2 regions of the Methylobacterium komagatae genome follow, and region 1 is predicted to be linked to the other one. Evidence: riboswitches for the same ligand, from Rfam matches in the RefSeq annotation. Region 1 holds a riboswitch; the other holds the start of a gene.

Region 1 (7,175 bases):
CCCACACTTCGAGGGCGATGAATCGCGGCGTCACCCCACCGAACCCATCTGTGAACGTCGCCTGCAGCGCTTCGACAAGCAGATCGAACGGGCTCGGCCGACCCTCCGGCATCTCCGCCGCATGGATGCCACGTGTTTCGAAGATCGCCGCGTAATAGGCGGGCTCTTCCTCGGCGAAGGCGAGGTAGACCTCACCCATGCGGGTGAAGCGCTCAAGCGGCGTCCCACGCGAGGTGAGGGCGCGTGCGAGGCGGCTCGCCAGTTCGTTGAAGCCCCGTCCAGCTAATTCTTCAAGCAGCGCCTCACGCCCCCGGAAGTGCCGATACAGCGCAGCGGGCGTTACACCGACGAGGCGGGCAGCTTCGACCAGGGTGAAGCCCCCGATGCCGCGCTCGGCGATAAAGCGCCGCGCGGCCTCGACCAAAGCCTCTTTGAGATTGCCGTGATGATAATTGCGCCGGTCGCCCGGCCCATCCCGCCAGTGTCGCAAGACACCGATTCTCCCGCTACAGACCCCGGACTATCCGCCTCTACCAGCGGACCCGCAGTGCATTACGGGCGACGGGCCGGTTTGTTGCAAGACAACCTTCCGAACGGCCGCAAGCAGTGGGGGAAAACGGAAAATTGCCCTCGAATCCGTGGCTCACGCGGGCCTGATTTGACGGACAGGACGTAACATTGTTTCAAGCGCGACGCGTTCAAACGAGCCGCGCGGGAGGATCCGATGGCCTTCGTGAGCCTCAAGGCGTGGCGTGCCCGATCCGCAGAACGTTCGGCCCTGGCCGCCCGCCTGAAGGGCGAGATCGCCCCGGCGCTCGGGCTCGGTCCGGATGATTCCCTGTCGGTCAACGAGATCGCCTGCGCCGATCCGGGATGCCCGGACATGGAGACGATCGTTCTCGTCATGCGCGTGGGTCAGCCGACCCGTGCCCTGCGCATCCGGAAGGTGATGGAGGATGTGACGGCCGACGACATCGCTGACTTGGCCGAGGAGGAGAAGGCAGGCCCCACGGGTGCGGCGTGATGGCGATGCGTATCGTCCATCCTCGCGTGTAGGATCGAGGCAGGACTACGAGAGTCCACGGAAACGCCGATGACCACACGCCGCCAGATCCTCGCCGTCGCTTGGCTTGCCCTGTCGATCTCCCCCGCCATGGCGGCCGATCCGGTGCCGTTCGAGCAAGCTGCCTTCGACGCCGCCCAGAAGGCGGGCAAGCCGATCCTCATTGAGGTCAGCGCGCCCTGGTGCCCGATCTGCAAGGCGCAGAAGCCCGTCATCGCGAAGCTCACGAAGGATCCGCGCTTCAAGGACCTTCAAGTCTTTGACATCGATTTCGACAGCCGCAAGGACGTGCTGAAGGGCTTCAAGGCCCGGATGCAGAGCACCCTCATCGCCTTCAAGGGCGAGACGGAGGTTGGCCGTTCCGTCGGGGAAACGCAGCCCGAATGGATCGAGGGTTTGGTCGAAAAGACGCTCTGACCTGCGGCTTTCGGTTCCCGTTCAGGTCGCCCGGAGGATAAGCGGACGCGCGCCATGGTCGGCGCTGACGAGACGAGTCCGATGTCGAATCCCACCGCCGTGGTCGCGGTTCCGGTGCGAAACGAGGCCGAGCGGATCGCCGCTTGCCTGCGCGCTCTGGATGCGCAGGAAGGCCTGAGCCCTGGCTCATTGGGGGTGGTACTGTTCCTGAACAATTGCATGGACGGGACCGAGTCGATCGTTGCAGGTCTGGTCCCGACCCTCTCGGTGCCGGTGAAGGTGCTGAATGAGGACTTTTCCGGCGCCCATGCCGGATGGGCGCGCCGCAAGGCCATGGATGCCGCCGCCGCGTGGCTCGGCGAAGCCGGCGGAGCGATCCTCTCGACGGATGCCGACAGCCGGGTCCCGCCGAACTGGGTGGCGCGCACACAGGCAGCCATTGCCGCCGGGGCGGATGCCGTCGCGGGCCGCGTGGAACTCGACGTGGAGGAGGGCAAGCTCCTGCCGGATATGCTGCACGCGCGGGGTCGCCTGGAGGATATCTACGACGCCCTCATCACCGAAGCCGAGGCGCGGATCGACCCCGATCCGCACGATCCCTGGCCCTGCCACCGCACCACCATCGGCGCAACGCTGGCGGTCACCCGCGATGCGTATCTGGCCGTCGGCGGCATGCCGGAGATTCCCCTTGGGGAGGATGGCGCCTTCATCGCGAGGCTCATCGCGCACGGCAAACGCGTGCGGCACGCGACGGATGTGTGCGTGACGATCTCCGCGCGCCTCACCGGCCGGGCGCCGGGCGGTGTCGCTGACACGATCCGATCCCGCTGCGAAGAGCCAGACGCCCTTTGCGACGCGCGGATGGAGACATTCCCCCGGTGCGTGCGCCGCTATCTGTGGCGGGCGAAATTCCGGCAGATGCACGCGACCGGTGCCCTCGCGCGCGAAAGCGCCTGGGCCGAATGGCTCGGCCTGTCACAGGCGGATACCGCGCGCATCGCTAGCCTTCCCCTCGGCCACGCCATCTCCGAGGCCGAAAAGGCCAGCCCACGACTCGCCTATAGCCCGATCGGCCCGCGCCAGTTGCCGCGGCAGATCCGCCTCGCACGCATCGCGCTTGTAGCGATTCGAACCCTGACCAAGCTGCGCGACAAGCGCCGCAACGCCGTCACCGCCTCACCGGTGACGGCGAGGACGGCCTGAACGGGTTCAGGCCACGCGGGTGACGTTGCCGTTCGCGGTATTTTGCGTGCCGGCATTCGCATAGGCGCGGTTGCGCAGCGCCGTTTCGCTCGGCAGCTGCGCCAGAACGTCCCCGGATCCGGGGTCCACGACCTGAAAGACAATGGCACGGGTATCGGTGTCGCGGATGAACCGCGTCTCCCGCGAACTCGTGCCGATATCGAGCTTCACCGCTGGTTCGAGCGCCTTAGACGGCGTCTCGGGCTCGCGGGGCTGAGGGGCGGCGGTGGCGCCGAGGGCTTCGAGGCCCTGCGGTCCGGAGGCCGGACTGGTAACACTACGAACGTCCATGACAGGCTCCTACGATCCTGTGATGGACGGATTACGCGCCTGTCGCATTAAGCGGGGCTTAATTCCCCCGTGCCGCGCCAGTCTTCGACAGCGGGTTTAGGACTCGCGATGAATATCGGGTTACTAACAACCCTCAAATCCGCGCTATCGCAGCCGCGCTGGATTGTTTTTTGCCACGAAAACCGTCAATTGCCGGTGCGGCGCGCCCGTCACGTGACGAGCGCGCCGACTATTCTCACTCCGCCGCGTCGACGTAGAGCTTGCCGCCCTCGGCCAGGAATTCGCGAGACTTCTCGCGCATCCCGGCCTCCGCCTCGGCCTTGGACATGGCGGGAGCTTGGCCGATGACCTGACCCGCCTCTTCCATCGCCAGCACCTCGGCGCGAAGATCCTGCGTGATCTTCATCGAGCAGAACTTCGGCCCGCACATCGAGCAGAAATGCGCGACCTTGTGGGCATCCTTGGGCAGGGTCTCGTCGTGGTAGGCGCGGGCCGTATCCGGATCGAGGCTCAGATTGAACTGATCTTCCCAGCGGAAGTCGAACCGGGCTCGGCTGAGGGCATCGTCACGCAGCTGCGCGGCGGGGTGGCCCTTGGCGAGGTCGGCGGCATGGGCGGCGATCTTGTAGGTGATCACGCCGACCTTCACGTCGTCGCGGTCCGGCAGGCCGAGATGCTCTTTCGGGGTGACGTAGCAGAGCATTGCCGTGCCGAACCAGCCGATCATCGCCGCGCCGATACCGGAAGTGATGTGGTCGTAGCCGGGGGCCACGTCCGTCGTCAGCGGGCCAAGGGTGTAGAAAGGCGCCTCGCCGCATTCGCGAAGCTGCTTCTCCATGTTCACCTTGATCTTGTGCATCGGCACGTGGCCGGGGCCCTCGATCATCACCTGACAGCCCTTGTCCCAGGCGATCTTGGTGAGTTCGCCCAGCGTCTCCAGCTCGGCGAATTGTGCGGCGTCGTTGGCGTCGGCGATCGAGCCGGGGCGCAGGCCGTCTCCCAGCGAGAACGACACGTCGTAGGCCCGCATGATGTCGCAGATCTCGTCGAACCGCTCGTAGAGGAACGATTCCCGGTGCCCGGCGAGGCACCAGCGCGCCATGATCGAGCCGCCGCGGGAGACGATGCCGGTCACACGGCGCGCGGTGAGCGGCACATGGGCTAGGCGCACGCCCGCATGGATCGTGAAGTAATCGACCCCCTGCTCGGCCTGCTCGATGAGCGTGTCCTTGAAGACCTCCCAATCGAGCTTGAGCGGATCGCCGCCGACCTTCTCAAGGGCCTGATAGATCGGCACGGTCCCGATCGGCACGGGCGAGTTGCGAATGATCCAGGAACGGATGTTGTGGATGTTGCGGCCGGTGGAGAGGTCCATCACCGTGTCCGCACCCCAGCGGATCGACCAGACCAGCTTCTCGACTTCCTCGGCGGCCGAAGAGGTCACGGCCGAGTTGCCGATATTGGCATTGATCTTCACGAGGAAGTTGCGGCCGATGGCCATCGGCTCGAGTTCGGTGTGGTTGATATTGGCCGGGATGATGGCCCGACCGCGCGCCACCTCATCCCGAACGAATTCCGGCGTGATGAAGGGCGGCACCGAGGCACCGAAATTCTGGCCGTCGGCGAGGGCTGCCTCGGCGCGCTCCAGCATTTGCTCGCGGCAGAGATTCTCGCGGTGCGCGACGTAGATCATCTCCTCGGTGATGATGCCGGCGCGCGCGAACTCGTACTGCGTCACCATCTGGCCGGGTGACGCCTTGCGCAGCACGCGCTCGGCGGGGCAGGGGGCGACAAGCTTGTCGGCGGAGGCGAAGCCGTTATCCTCGGGCTTCACTTCGCGGGGCGTCGCCGCCTCGTAGCCACGCGCCTCGATCCACGGGGCACGGACCTGCGGAAGACCGGCGGCGAGATCGATGCGGGCGTCGGTCTCGGTGTAGGGACCAGACGGGTCGTAGACCCGCACCGGAGCTTCCTTCGGATCGGTCAGCACGATCTCTCGGAAGGGGACGCGGATATCCTCGCGGCCTGCGACCGGCGCGTAGACCTTGCGCGAGCCGGTGACCGGACCTGTGGTCACGGTCTCGGGACTTCCCTTCACATCCTTGGGCAGCACGGGTGCGTTCATCTGGCCTCTCCTGGCGCTGGAGCGGTCCAATTGCGCGACGACGATAGGGAAAGGTGCAGCCTCGCCGAAGAAGCCGCAGAGTTCCTGTCCCTCCGCCGGTACGAACCGGATCAGGTTCAAGGGTCAGGGCATTTACGCCCAATCTCAGCCCCTTACGGGCCCCCCTCGGAACGGTTCGAACCTCCGAGGTTTGCCTTGTCTTGTCAATGCCGCCGCACGGAGCCCAGTGACAGCGCCCTGTACTCGCCTGCCAGATCCATCACGGAGCAAATGACTTGGGCAGACGCGACCGCCTATGGCGCGACGACGACCCGACAACGCACGGCCCCCAGGCCGCGCCACCGGTCATCTGCCCGCTCTGCGAGCGGCCGATCCCGCACGGGGCGAAATCGAGCCTCCATCACCTGACGCCCAAGCTGAAGGGCGGGACGCATCGCGGCACGGTGCGGCTGCATCAGGTCTGCCACTCGGCGATCCATGCCCGCTACAGCGAGGCCGAGATCGCCCGGCGCCTTGCCGATATCGATGCGTTGCGGGCCGATCCGGAACTCGCGCGCTTCGTGGAATGGGTGCGCACGAAACCGGACGATTTCTACGCCCCGACCCGCATGACGAGGGACCGCAGGAGCGGGCGGCGCCGGGATTGAATCACGACGAGACGAATGTCAGCCCCGCCCGCTTGCCGCGCTGCCAAGCCACATTCGCCTCGCGCATCGCCGTCTCCGGCGTGAGGCGCACTCGGACCTGCTCCGGCAGATCGACCGATCGTTCGATCTCGATCAGCGCGCCCGCCTGTGTCACATCCCAGACGAGACAGTCGATCTCGCCGTCTTCACCTTCGACGGTGCCGAAGGTGAAGGCATTGCGGCGATAGGAACCGCGCCGTTCCTCGGACATGTCGTGCCTCGCTCAGCGCCGGTCCGGCATCGCGGCCGGATCACTCATCGTCCGGCACACTGCGATAGCGGCGGCGGACCGCCCCGTCATCGTCATAGGAACGGCGAGGGCGATCATAATCCCGGTCGTAGTCGCGGCGGGGGCGATCCTCGTCGCGATAGCCGTCGCGCGAACGGTAGACATCGCGGGGCCGGTCATCGTCCCGATCATTGCGACGGTAGCGGCCATCGTCACGGCCACGGTCGTCGTTGCGATAGCGGCCGACGCCACCGCTCTCGGTCAGGCGGGGCGCGTACCAGCAGGTCTTGCGCTGGTTGGGAGCGGGGTCACCGAAGCTCTGGACGTTGCATGGCACCGAACCGCCCTGCTGGAACGGGCGGCCATTGGTTTTCCCGGGCACGCCGAAATAGACGTTGGTGGGGTAGGGCATCTTACAGACGCCACCTTCTTCGGCACAGGGGACGGTGTTCACCGTATCCAGCTTGATCTCGGCCAGCGCGGGAAAGCTCCCGAGACCGATGGCTGCCGCCGCGACGAGGATTGCTGCCCGCACCAGATCGATCTCCCCCTCTGAAACGCGCGGCACCATACGGATGGACCTACGTGGAAACCAGGGGCCGTCCGCCGAATATTGCCTCGAGCCATAAAATCAGAGGCTTTTTGCAAAGCGTTCGGCTCCCTTAACGGCCCCTTAAACCGCCGCATTTACATCGTCTCAGAATGCGTCCGAAGGGCCGCCGCGATGTCGTTTCGACCTCGGGTTGCGCGGCCTCGTGCGCGGGCAAGCGAGCTTCGTAGCGGGTGTCGATGGCTCAGAAGCGTGGCAGGGCCGAGCCGAATTTCGACGTGCCAGAAGGGCGGCCCGGACGACGCGGCGACCTCGACCTGCGCCTCTCCCGGGAGGACCGGGCGGGCGGCGGCGACACAGGGAGCGAGGGTCGCGTGAGCAAGCAGACGGGCAAGCGATCCTCTTCGTCCCGCGGTTCGTCCGGGGGCAGGGGCTCGTCCGGCCGGGGCGGCGGGCGGAGCCAGAAGCGCCGCCGCTCGTGGCTCGGCCGCATCGTCTATGGGGGCGTGGTGCTCGGCCTGTGGGCCGTGATCGGTCTTGCCGGGCTGATCGCCTATCACGCCTCGCAACTT
Region 2 (7,175 bases), 2.1 Mb from region 1:
TCGTGAAGGCGGCGCTCGCGGCGAAAGGCTGAGCCTCACCGCTTTCGAGACAACACCGAAAATGCATCTCGCCGCGCTTCGGCGCGGCGTTCTACCCGCAATCCCCTGCCGCATCGGCGGGCAGTCCGGGACTCTAAGGCATCTCAGGCGTTATACTCGCGGGTCCCATCACACGCCCCGCGTCGCCCTTGCGCTATCCGCCGCACATTCTGGAAGAGATTCGCGCCCGGCTTCCGGCTTCCGCCGTAGTCGGCCGTCGGGTGCAGCTGAAGAAGGCGGGCCGTGAGTGGCGTGGGCTGTCTCCGTTCAATGCGGAGAAGACACCGTCCTTCTACGTGAACGACCAGAAGCAATTCTATCACTGCTTCTCGTCCGGCAAGCACGGCGACGTCTTCACCTTCCTGATGGAAACGGAAGGCCTCAGCTTTCCCGAGGCGGTGGAACGACTCGCGGGCGAGGCGGGCGTGATTCTGCCCGCGCCGACAGCCGAATCGCGTGAGACCGAAAAGAAGCGCGCGACCGCCATTGATGTGATGGAGATGGCCGCCGCGTGGTTCGAGGAGCGCCTGCGATCCTCGAAGGGCGCCGAGGCCCGGGCCTATCTCGACCGGCGCGGTCTCGGTGACGATGTCCGCCGACGCTTCCGCCTCGGCTACGCGCCGAACGAACGCTACGCCCTTCGCGATCATCTCGCGGAAAAGGGCATCGAGCGCGACACGATGGTCGAACTTGGCCTGATTGCGGGCGGCGAGGACATCGCGGTCCCCTACGATTATTTCCGCGACCGGGTGATGTTTCCCATCACCGATCTGCGCGGCCGTGTCGTCGCCTTCGGCGGGCGCGCCCTGTCGAAGGACGTGCGCGCAAAATACCTGAACTCACCGGAGACGCCGCTCTTTTCCAAGGGGCGGATGCTCTACAACCTGCATAATGCGCGTAAGGCGGCGCACGAACGCAGTTCGGTCGTCGCCGTGGAAGGCTATGTCGACGTCATCGCCATGACGCTCGCGGGCCATGCCGAAACGGTGGCGCCGCTCGGCACGGCCCTCACGGAGGATCAGCTGGCCCTGCTTTGGCGCCACGCCGACGAGCCGATCCTATGCTTCGATGGGGACGGGGCGGGCCTGAGAGCCGCACACCGCGCGCTCGACGTCGCCCTTCCCCTGCTCGAACCGGGCAAGAGCCTGCGCATCGCCCTCCTACCGGGCGGGCAGGATCCCGACGATCTCCTCCGTTCCGGCGGCCCCGCCGCCATCGACCGGGTGCTGGAAAGCGCAATTCCGCTGTCGGAGTTGCTGTGGCGGCGAGCGGTCGAATCGGGACCGGTCGATACGCCCGAGCGCCGGGCCGGTCTGGCACGCGCACTCCGCACGCTCATCGCGACGATCCGCGACGAGACGGTGAAGCGCTATTATCGGGATGATATCGAAGACCGGCTGCGGGGCCTTTCTCCGCAACCCGTCCGCAATGCGCCGAGCGGGCGTGCACGCGCAGGGAAGTGGCAGGCCGAGCCTGCCTCGCCGCGCATGACGGCGGCACCCAGCGCGTCGATGACATCCTCGGCCGGCTTCAGCGGCGCTGCTCCTGTGCGCGAGGCGGTGATCGCGGGCACCTTCCTCGTCCATCCCGAACTGGTCTCCACGTTCGGTGACGAGCTTGCCGAACTGGACTTCACCGATTCGGATTGCCGGGCGGTCGTGTCGGCTCTTCTGGCCTGCGCGGGCGAGCATTTGATGCCGGACGCCACGCTGTTGCAAGAACGCCTCACTCGCTCCGGGCTGATCGATGCGGCAGAGCGCGTTCTGGGGGTCGCGCGCTCACGAGAGCGCGCTCAGCTCGATCCTCAGGCCGATCCTGCGCAGCGCGCAGATGCCCTGCGCCAAGCGATGATCTTGCACCGGCAGGCCGGCGCGCTACATAGCGAACTTCATGAGGCACGGCAGGCGTTTGAGGCAGATCCAACAGATGCCGGCTGGACCTGGGTGTGTGACGTGAAGGAGAGGCTGGCAACCGTGCTGTCGGCGGAATCGGAGGCTGACCTTCCGAAAACGGATGCGTAAGCGTGCCGTGACTTCCTGGCGGTGCTGGCGCTATAGGCGGCGATCGGCGGTGGCGGCTTGAGCACGCGCGGCCTTAGTTAACACACGGTCAAGCCTGAGGCTTGCATACGAACTCAGGGTCGCGCGATGGATGGGCGCGACTCGCACCAGTTTTTGCATCGCGGCGTCGAAGGTGCGGATAGGCTGTCGATGCCTCCGCAATCCGCCGCAACGGGACAACAATAGGCTCATCATGGCGACGAAGGCAACGGAACGGGACGAGGCGGACGCTGCACCCGAGCAGCAGACCGACGGGCCGCTCCTCGACCTGTCTGATGCCGCCGTTAAGCGGATGATCAAGCTCGCCAAGAAGCGCGGCTACGTGACCTACGAAGAGGTCAACGAGGTGCTTCCGGAGGGTCAGTCCGATCCGGATCGAGCTCGAGGACGTGCTGTCGCAGCTGTCCGAAATGGGCATCAACGTCGTCGAGGCGGAAGAGACCGAGGAAGCTGCCGCGGGCGAGAAGCCCGCTGCAGCCGAGGGCGATGAGGAAGAGGCCGAGGGTGGCGAGGTCGCTGAGATCGCCTCGACCCGCGCCGTCGCCGTCACGACCACCACGCGCGAGCCGACCGACCGCACCGACGATCCGGTGCGCATGTACCTGCGCGAGATGGGCTCGGTGGAGCTCCTGTCGCGCGAGGGCGAAATCGCCATCGCCAAGCGCATCGAGGCCGGGCGCGAAGCGATGATTGCAGGGCTCTGCGAGAGCCCGCTGACCTTCCAGGCCATCATCATCTGGCGGGACGAGCTCGTGGAGGGCAAGGTCCTCCTGCGCGACATCATCGATCTCGAAGCGACCTATGCCGGGCCGGACGGGCGCAATGCGCCGCAGATGGGCGAAGGCGAGGGCGACGAGGACGGCGAGCAGGCCCCGCCCGAGGGCGGCGACGAGGAAGACGACCTCGAAAACAACGTGTCGCTGGCCGCGATGGAAGCGGAAATCAAGCCGCGCGTCCTCGAGACCTTCGACTCGATCGCCCAGAACTACCACAAGCTGCGCAAGGCCCAGTCCGACGCAGGAGCGGTTGATAAGTCCTCGGCCCAGGTGAAGAAGCAGGGTGACCTGAAGGACATCGTCGTCGCCGACGTGAAGTCCCTGTCGCTGAACAACAACCGCATCGAGGCGCTGGTCGGTCAGCTCTACGCGATCAACAAGCAGCTCATCGGCCACGAAGGTCGGCTGATGCGCTACGCCGAGAGCCACGGCGTCGCCCGCGACGAATTCCTGCGCCACTACCAGGGCTACGAGCCGATCCGGCCTGGATGGAGCGAGTCGGCACGCTCGGTGGCCGGGGTTGGAAGAACCTCGTCGAGAAGGGTCATAAGCAGGTCACGGAACTGCGCTCGCAGATCCTCGATCTCGCGTCGGAGACCGGTCTCGAGATCGGCGAGTTCCGCCGCATCGTGAACATGGTCCAGAAGGGCGAGCGCGAGGCCCGGCAGGCGAAGAAGGAAATGATCGAGGCGAACCTGCGCCTCGTGATTTCGATCGCCAAGAAATACACGAACCGCGGCCTGCAGTTCTTGGACCTGATCCAAGAGGGCAACATCGGCCTGATGAAGGCCGTGGACAAGTTCGAGTACCGCCGCGGCTACAAGTTCTCGACCTATGCTACATGGTGGATCCGGCAGGCGATCACCCGTTCGATTGCTGACCAGGCGCGCACCATCCGCATTCCGGTGCACATGATCGAGACGATCAACAAGATCGTCCGCACCTCTCGGCAGATGCTGCACGAGATCGGCCGCGAGCCGACCCCGGAGGAATTGGCCGAGAAGTTGGCCATGCCGCTCGAAAAGGTCCGCAAGGTCCTGAAGATCGCCAAGGAGCCGATTTCTCTCGAAACGCCCATCGGCGACGAAGAGGACAGCCACCTCGGCGACTTCATCGAGGACAAGAACGTCGTCCTGCCGATCGACGCGGCGATCCAGTCCAACCTGCGTGAGACCACAACGCGGGTTCTGGCCTCGCTCACGCCGCGCGAGGAACGCGTGCTGCGCATGCGTTTCGGCATCGGTATGAACACGGATCACACGCTGGAAGAGGTCGGCCAGCAATTCTCGGTGACCCGCGAGCGCATTCGCCAGATCGAGGCGAAGGCGTTGCGTAAGCTCAAGCATCCGAGCCGCAGCCGCAAGCTCAGGAGCTTCCTCGACAACTAAGCCGGCGGCACGCGCCGCCGGTTACCGGCAAAGCCTTGCTTTGCCGTACTGGAATCCCAACTTGGCGCCATGCTCGAACGACGTCCGCCTTTGCCCGTAACACCCACGGCCGATGCGGACGGGTCCGAGACCGGCGATGTGCCCTTCGGCGCGCTGGAACCCTCGGTCGGCATCCGTGACTGGCTGCTGGGTGAGGGCGCGCGCATCGACAAGGCCGAGCGGATGCTCGAAGGCCTCGCCGAACGGCTGATCGAGATCGGCGTTCCGGTCGATCGCGCTTCGACGGCCATCGATACGCTTCACTCAGAATATGCCGGTGTCGGTCGCGTCTGGACCCGCAACGGCGGCGTGACCGTACGGCTCTTCCCGCACGGTAGCCGTTCGCAGGAGGCCTATCTCCGGAGCCCCTTCGCGGAGGTGCACCAGACCGGTCGATGGCTGGTTCTCGACCTCTCGGAGACGCCGGACGAGGCCTACGCCATCGTCCCCGACCTGAAGGCCGAGGGCTACACGCACTACGTCGTGGCGCCCCTTTTCTTCACGAACGGCACGCAAAACGGCATCACCTTCGCCACCAAGTGCCCAACTGGTTTTGAGCGGGAGCACATCGCGATCCTGCGCTTCATCATGCCCGCCCTGGCGGCGGTGATGGAGATGCGGGTGCTGAACAAGCAGCTTGATCACGTGTTGCGGGTCTATGTCGGGGATGAGCCGCACCGGGCAATCCTGTCCGGCGACATCCGGCGCGGGCAGGTGACCCGCATCCGCTCCGCGATCCTGTTCGCCGACATGCGCGACTACACGCGCATCTCCGCCGATATGACGCCGGAAGAGGCGGTGGCCCTCCTCAACGTCTTCTTCGACTGTCTCGTGCCCCCCATTGAGGGAGAGGGCGGCGAGGTGCTGAAATATCTGGGCGATGGCTTGCTCGCCATCTTCCGCGAGAGCGGCGACGACCTCGGCGGTGCGGCCAAGGGGGCGCTGACGGCGGCCCAGCACATCCTGGCCGCGATCGACGAGGCCAACGCCCTGCATCAGTTTCCGGTGCCGATTCAGGCGGGCATCGCCCTGCATCACGGAGAGGCGGCCTACGGCAATGTCGGCTCGGGCTCGCGGCTCGACTTCACGGTGATCGGGCGCGACGTGAATCTTGCGAGTCGCCTCGCCAAGCTCAATCGCGGCTTGGGTGAGGAGCTTCTCATGTCCAAGCCCTTCGTGGATTTCCTCTGGGGTGACCCGGTCCCCGTGGGCACGCATGTCCTCCACGGCTTTGAGGAGCCGATGGCGGTGTTCAAGCCGAAATTCCTCCGGCCTCGCAAGCGGGACTGACCCGCAGGCCGGGACGTGACGAGCCAGCATCATTGACCGCGCGGGGGATTGACCCTGCGGACGCAAGGGGCCACATCTCGCTCTGTTCCAGGGAGATCCCCGGCAAGGGGCTGAGACACCGCTGGCACGCTCGCGAGAGCCTGCGGCGCGGAAATCCTTCGAACCTGATCCGGCTCATACCGGCGTAGGGATTGGACCGCGGCCGTCTTCCAGACAGGCCGATGCTTTTCAAGCGAAGCACCCGGCCACATCCCTACGCCCCGCATTTGGGAGCGTTTTCGTGGGATTGGACAGGCCCGTATCCCCCATCGGTCAACGCAGGCATCCCGGCTTCGCGCTGAAGTCCGTGCCGATGCCGGAACGCGCCGATGTGGCGATCGTCGGCGGCGGTTTGATCGGCCTCGCCTGCGCGTGGCGTCTCGCCGCGAGAGGTCTCGCCGTCACGGTGATCGAGCGCGACACGGTCGGTTGCGGGGCGAGCCTCGCCGCAACGGGCATGCTCGCGCCGGCGGCCGAGCACGAGCCGGGATCCGATCCGCTCCTGCCGCTCGCCATAGATTCTCTCGCCCGCTGGCCGGGCTTCCGCGACGATCTTGAAGCCGCCTCCGGCCTGCCCATCGATTACCGCCCGGACGGGACGCTGGTGCTGGCCATCGGCCGGGACGAAGTGGAGCGCCTTCGCTTTCGCTTCGACCTGCAACGCCGCTCCGGCCTGGACGCCACGTGGCTGAACGGCACGGAGGTCCGCCGCCTGGAACCGGTCCTCCGACCTTCCGTAACGGCGGGCGTACAATGCCCCCTCGACCATCAGGTCGATCCTCGCCTCGTCATGGCCGCTCTCGCGCAGGCCTGCGAAGCGGCGGGCGTGACGATCCTCCAACAGTCGCCCGTGACCGGTCTCGACTGGTCGGGTGGGCGCGTGACGGGCGTGGTTACCCAGAACGGCCGTCTCTCAGCCCAGACGGTCGTCCTCGCTGCCGGTGCTTGGAGCGGCGAGGGTGGGCTGTTGCCCGATGCTCTTGCGCTGCCGGTGCGTCCGCTGAAGGGACAGGCGCTTGCGCTCCGCACCACACGGCAAACCGGCACACTGACGCGCATGGTGTGGACCGAACAGGTCCACATGGCGCCCAAGAGCGACGGCCAGCTCATCATCGGCGCAACGGTGGAGGATTGCGGATTTCGTGAAGGCGTCACGGCGGGCGGGCTCTATGCTCTGCTGGAAGGCGCCCGCCGGGTGCTTCCAGGCATCGAGGAGATGGAGGTGGAGGCCGTCTGGAGCGGCTATCGCCCGACCTCCGACGACGATGCGCCGATCATCGACACGATCGCGCCGGGCCTCGTGGCTGCCACCGGCCATCACCGCAATGGCTACCTCCTGGCCCCTGTCACCGCCGACGCGGTGGCCGATCTCGTGACGTCGGGTGAGCTTCCGGCGGTGGCGCGCTCCTTCACCCTGGCCCGTTTCGCGCGGCCCGAGCCCAAGAGGGCAGCCCGATGAAGTTTTTCGTCAACGGCGAGCCCCGCGAGAGCGAGGCCGAGACCATCGAGGCCCTGTTCGCTCTCGAAGCCGAAGAATCCGGCAT

What was found. A riboswitch is a leader RNA that binds a small molecule or an ion and turns the genes downstream of it on or off. The one in region 1 is predicted to bind thiamine pyrophosphate.
Region 2: linked by a shared signal. The riboswitch ahead of thiO (glycine oxidase ThiO) and the one ahead of thiC (phosphomethylpyrimidine synthase ThiC) in region 1 are both predicted to bind thiamine pyrophosphate.

What each region holds. Positions count from the first base shown of each region.
Region 1 covers NZ_JBHSWN010000001.1:3,009,961-3,017,135, forward strand. Annotated here, with positions in the region: gene ACFQE0_RS14950 (TetR/AcrR family transcriptional regulator) at 1-490, opposite strand, end outside; gene ACFQE0_RS14955 (hypothetical protein) at 725-1,024, shown strand; gene ACFQE0_RS14960 (thioredoxin family protein) at 1,094-1,480, shown strand; gene ACFQE0_RS14965 (glycosyltransferase family 2 protein) at 1,562-2,683, shown strand; gene ACFQE0_RS14970 (hypothetical protein) at 2,690-3,013, opposite strand; gene thiC (phosphomethylpyrimidine synthase ThiC) at 3,249-5,138, opposite strand; TPP riboswitch at 5,209-5,314, opposite strand; gene ACFQE0_RS14980 (HNH endonuclease family protein) at 5,414-5,785, shown strand; gene ACFQE0_RS14985 (PilZ domain-containing protein) at 5,787-6,035, opposite strand; gene ACFQE0_RS14990 (hypothetical protein) at 6,076-6,588, opposite strand; gene ACFQE0_RS14995 (transglycosylase domain-containing protein) at 6,843-7,175, shown strand, end outside.
Region 2 covers NZ_JBHSWN010000001.1:5,128,391-5,135,565, reverse strand. Annotated here, with positions in the region: gene ACFQE0_RS25260 (GatB/YqeY domain-containing protein) at 1-32, shown strand, start outside; gene dnaG (DNA primase) at 189-2,060, shown strand; partial or broken gene rpoD (RNA polymerase sigma factor RpoD) at 2,293-4,263, shown strand; gene ACFQE0_RS25245 (adenylate/guanylate cyclase domain-containing protein) at 4,333-5,592, shown strand; TPP riboswitch at 5,673-5,801, shown strand; gene thiO (glycine oxidase ThiO) at 5,873-7,090, shown strand; gene thiS (sulfur carrier protein ThiS) at 7,087-7,175, shown strand, end outside.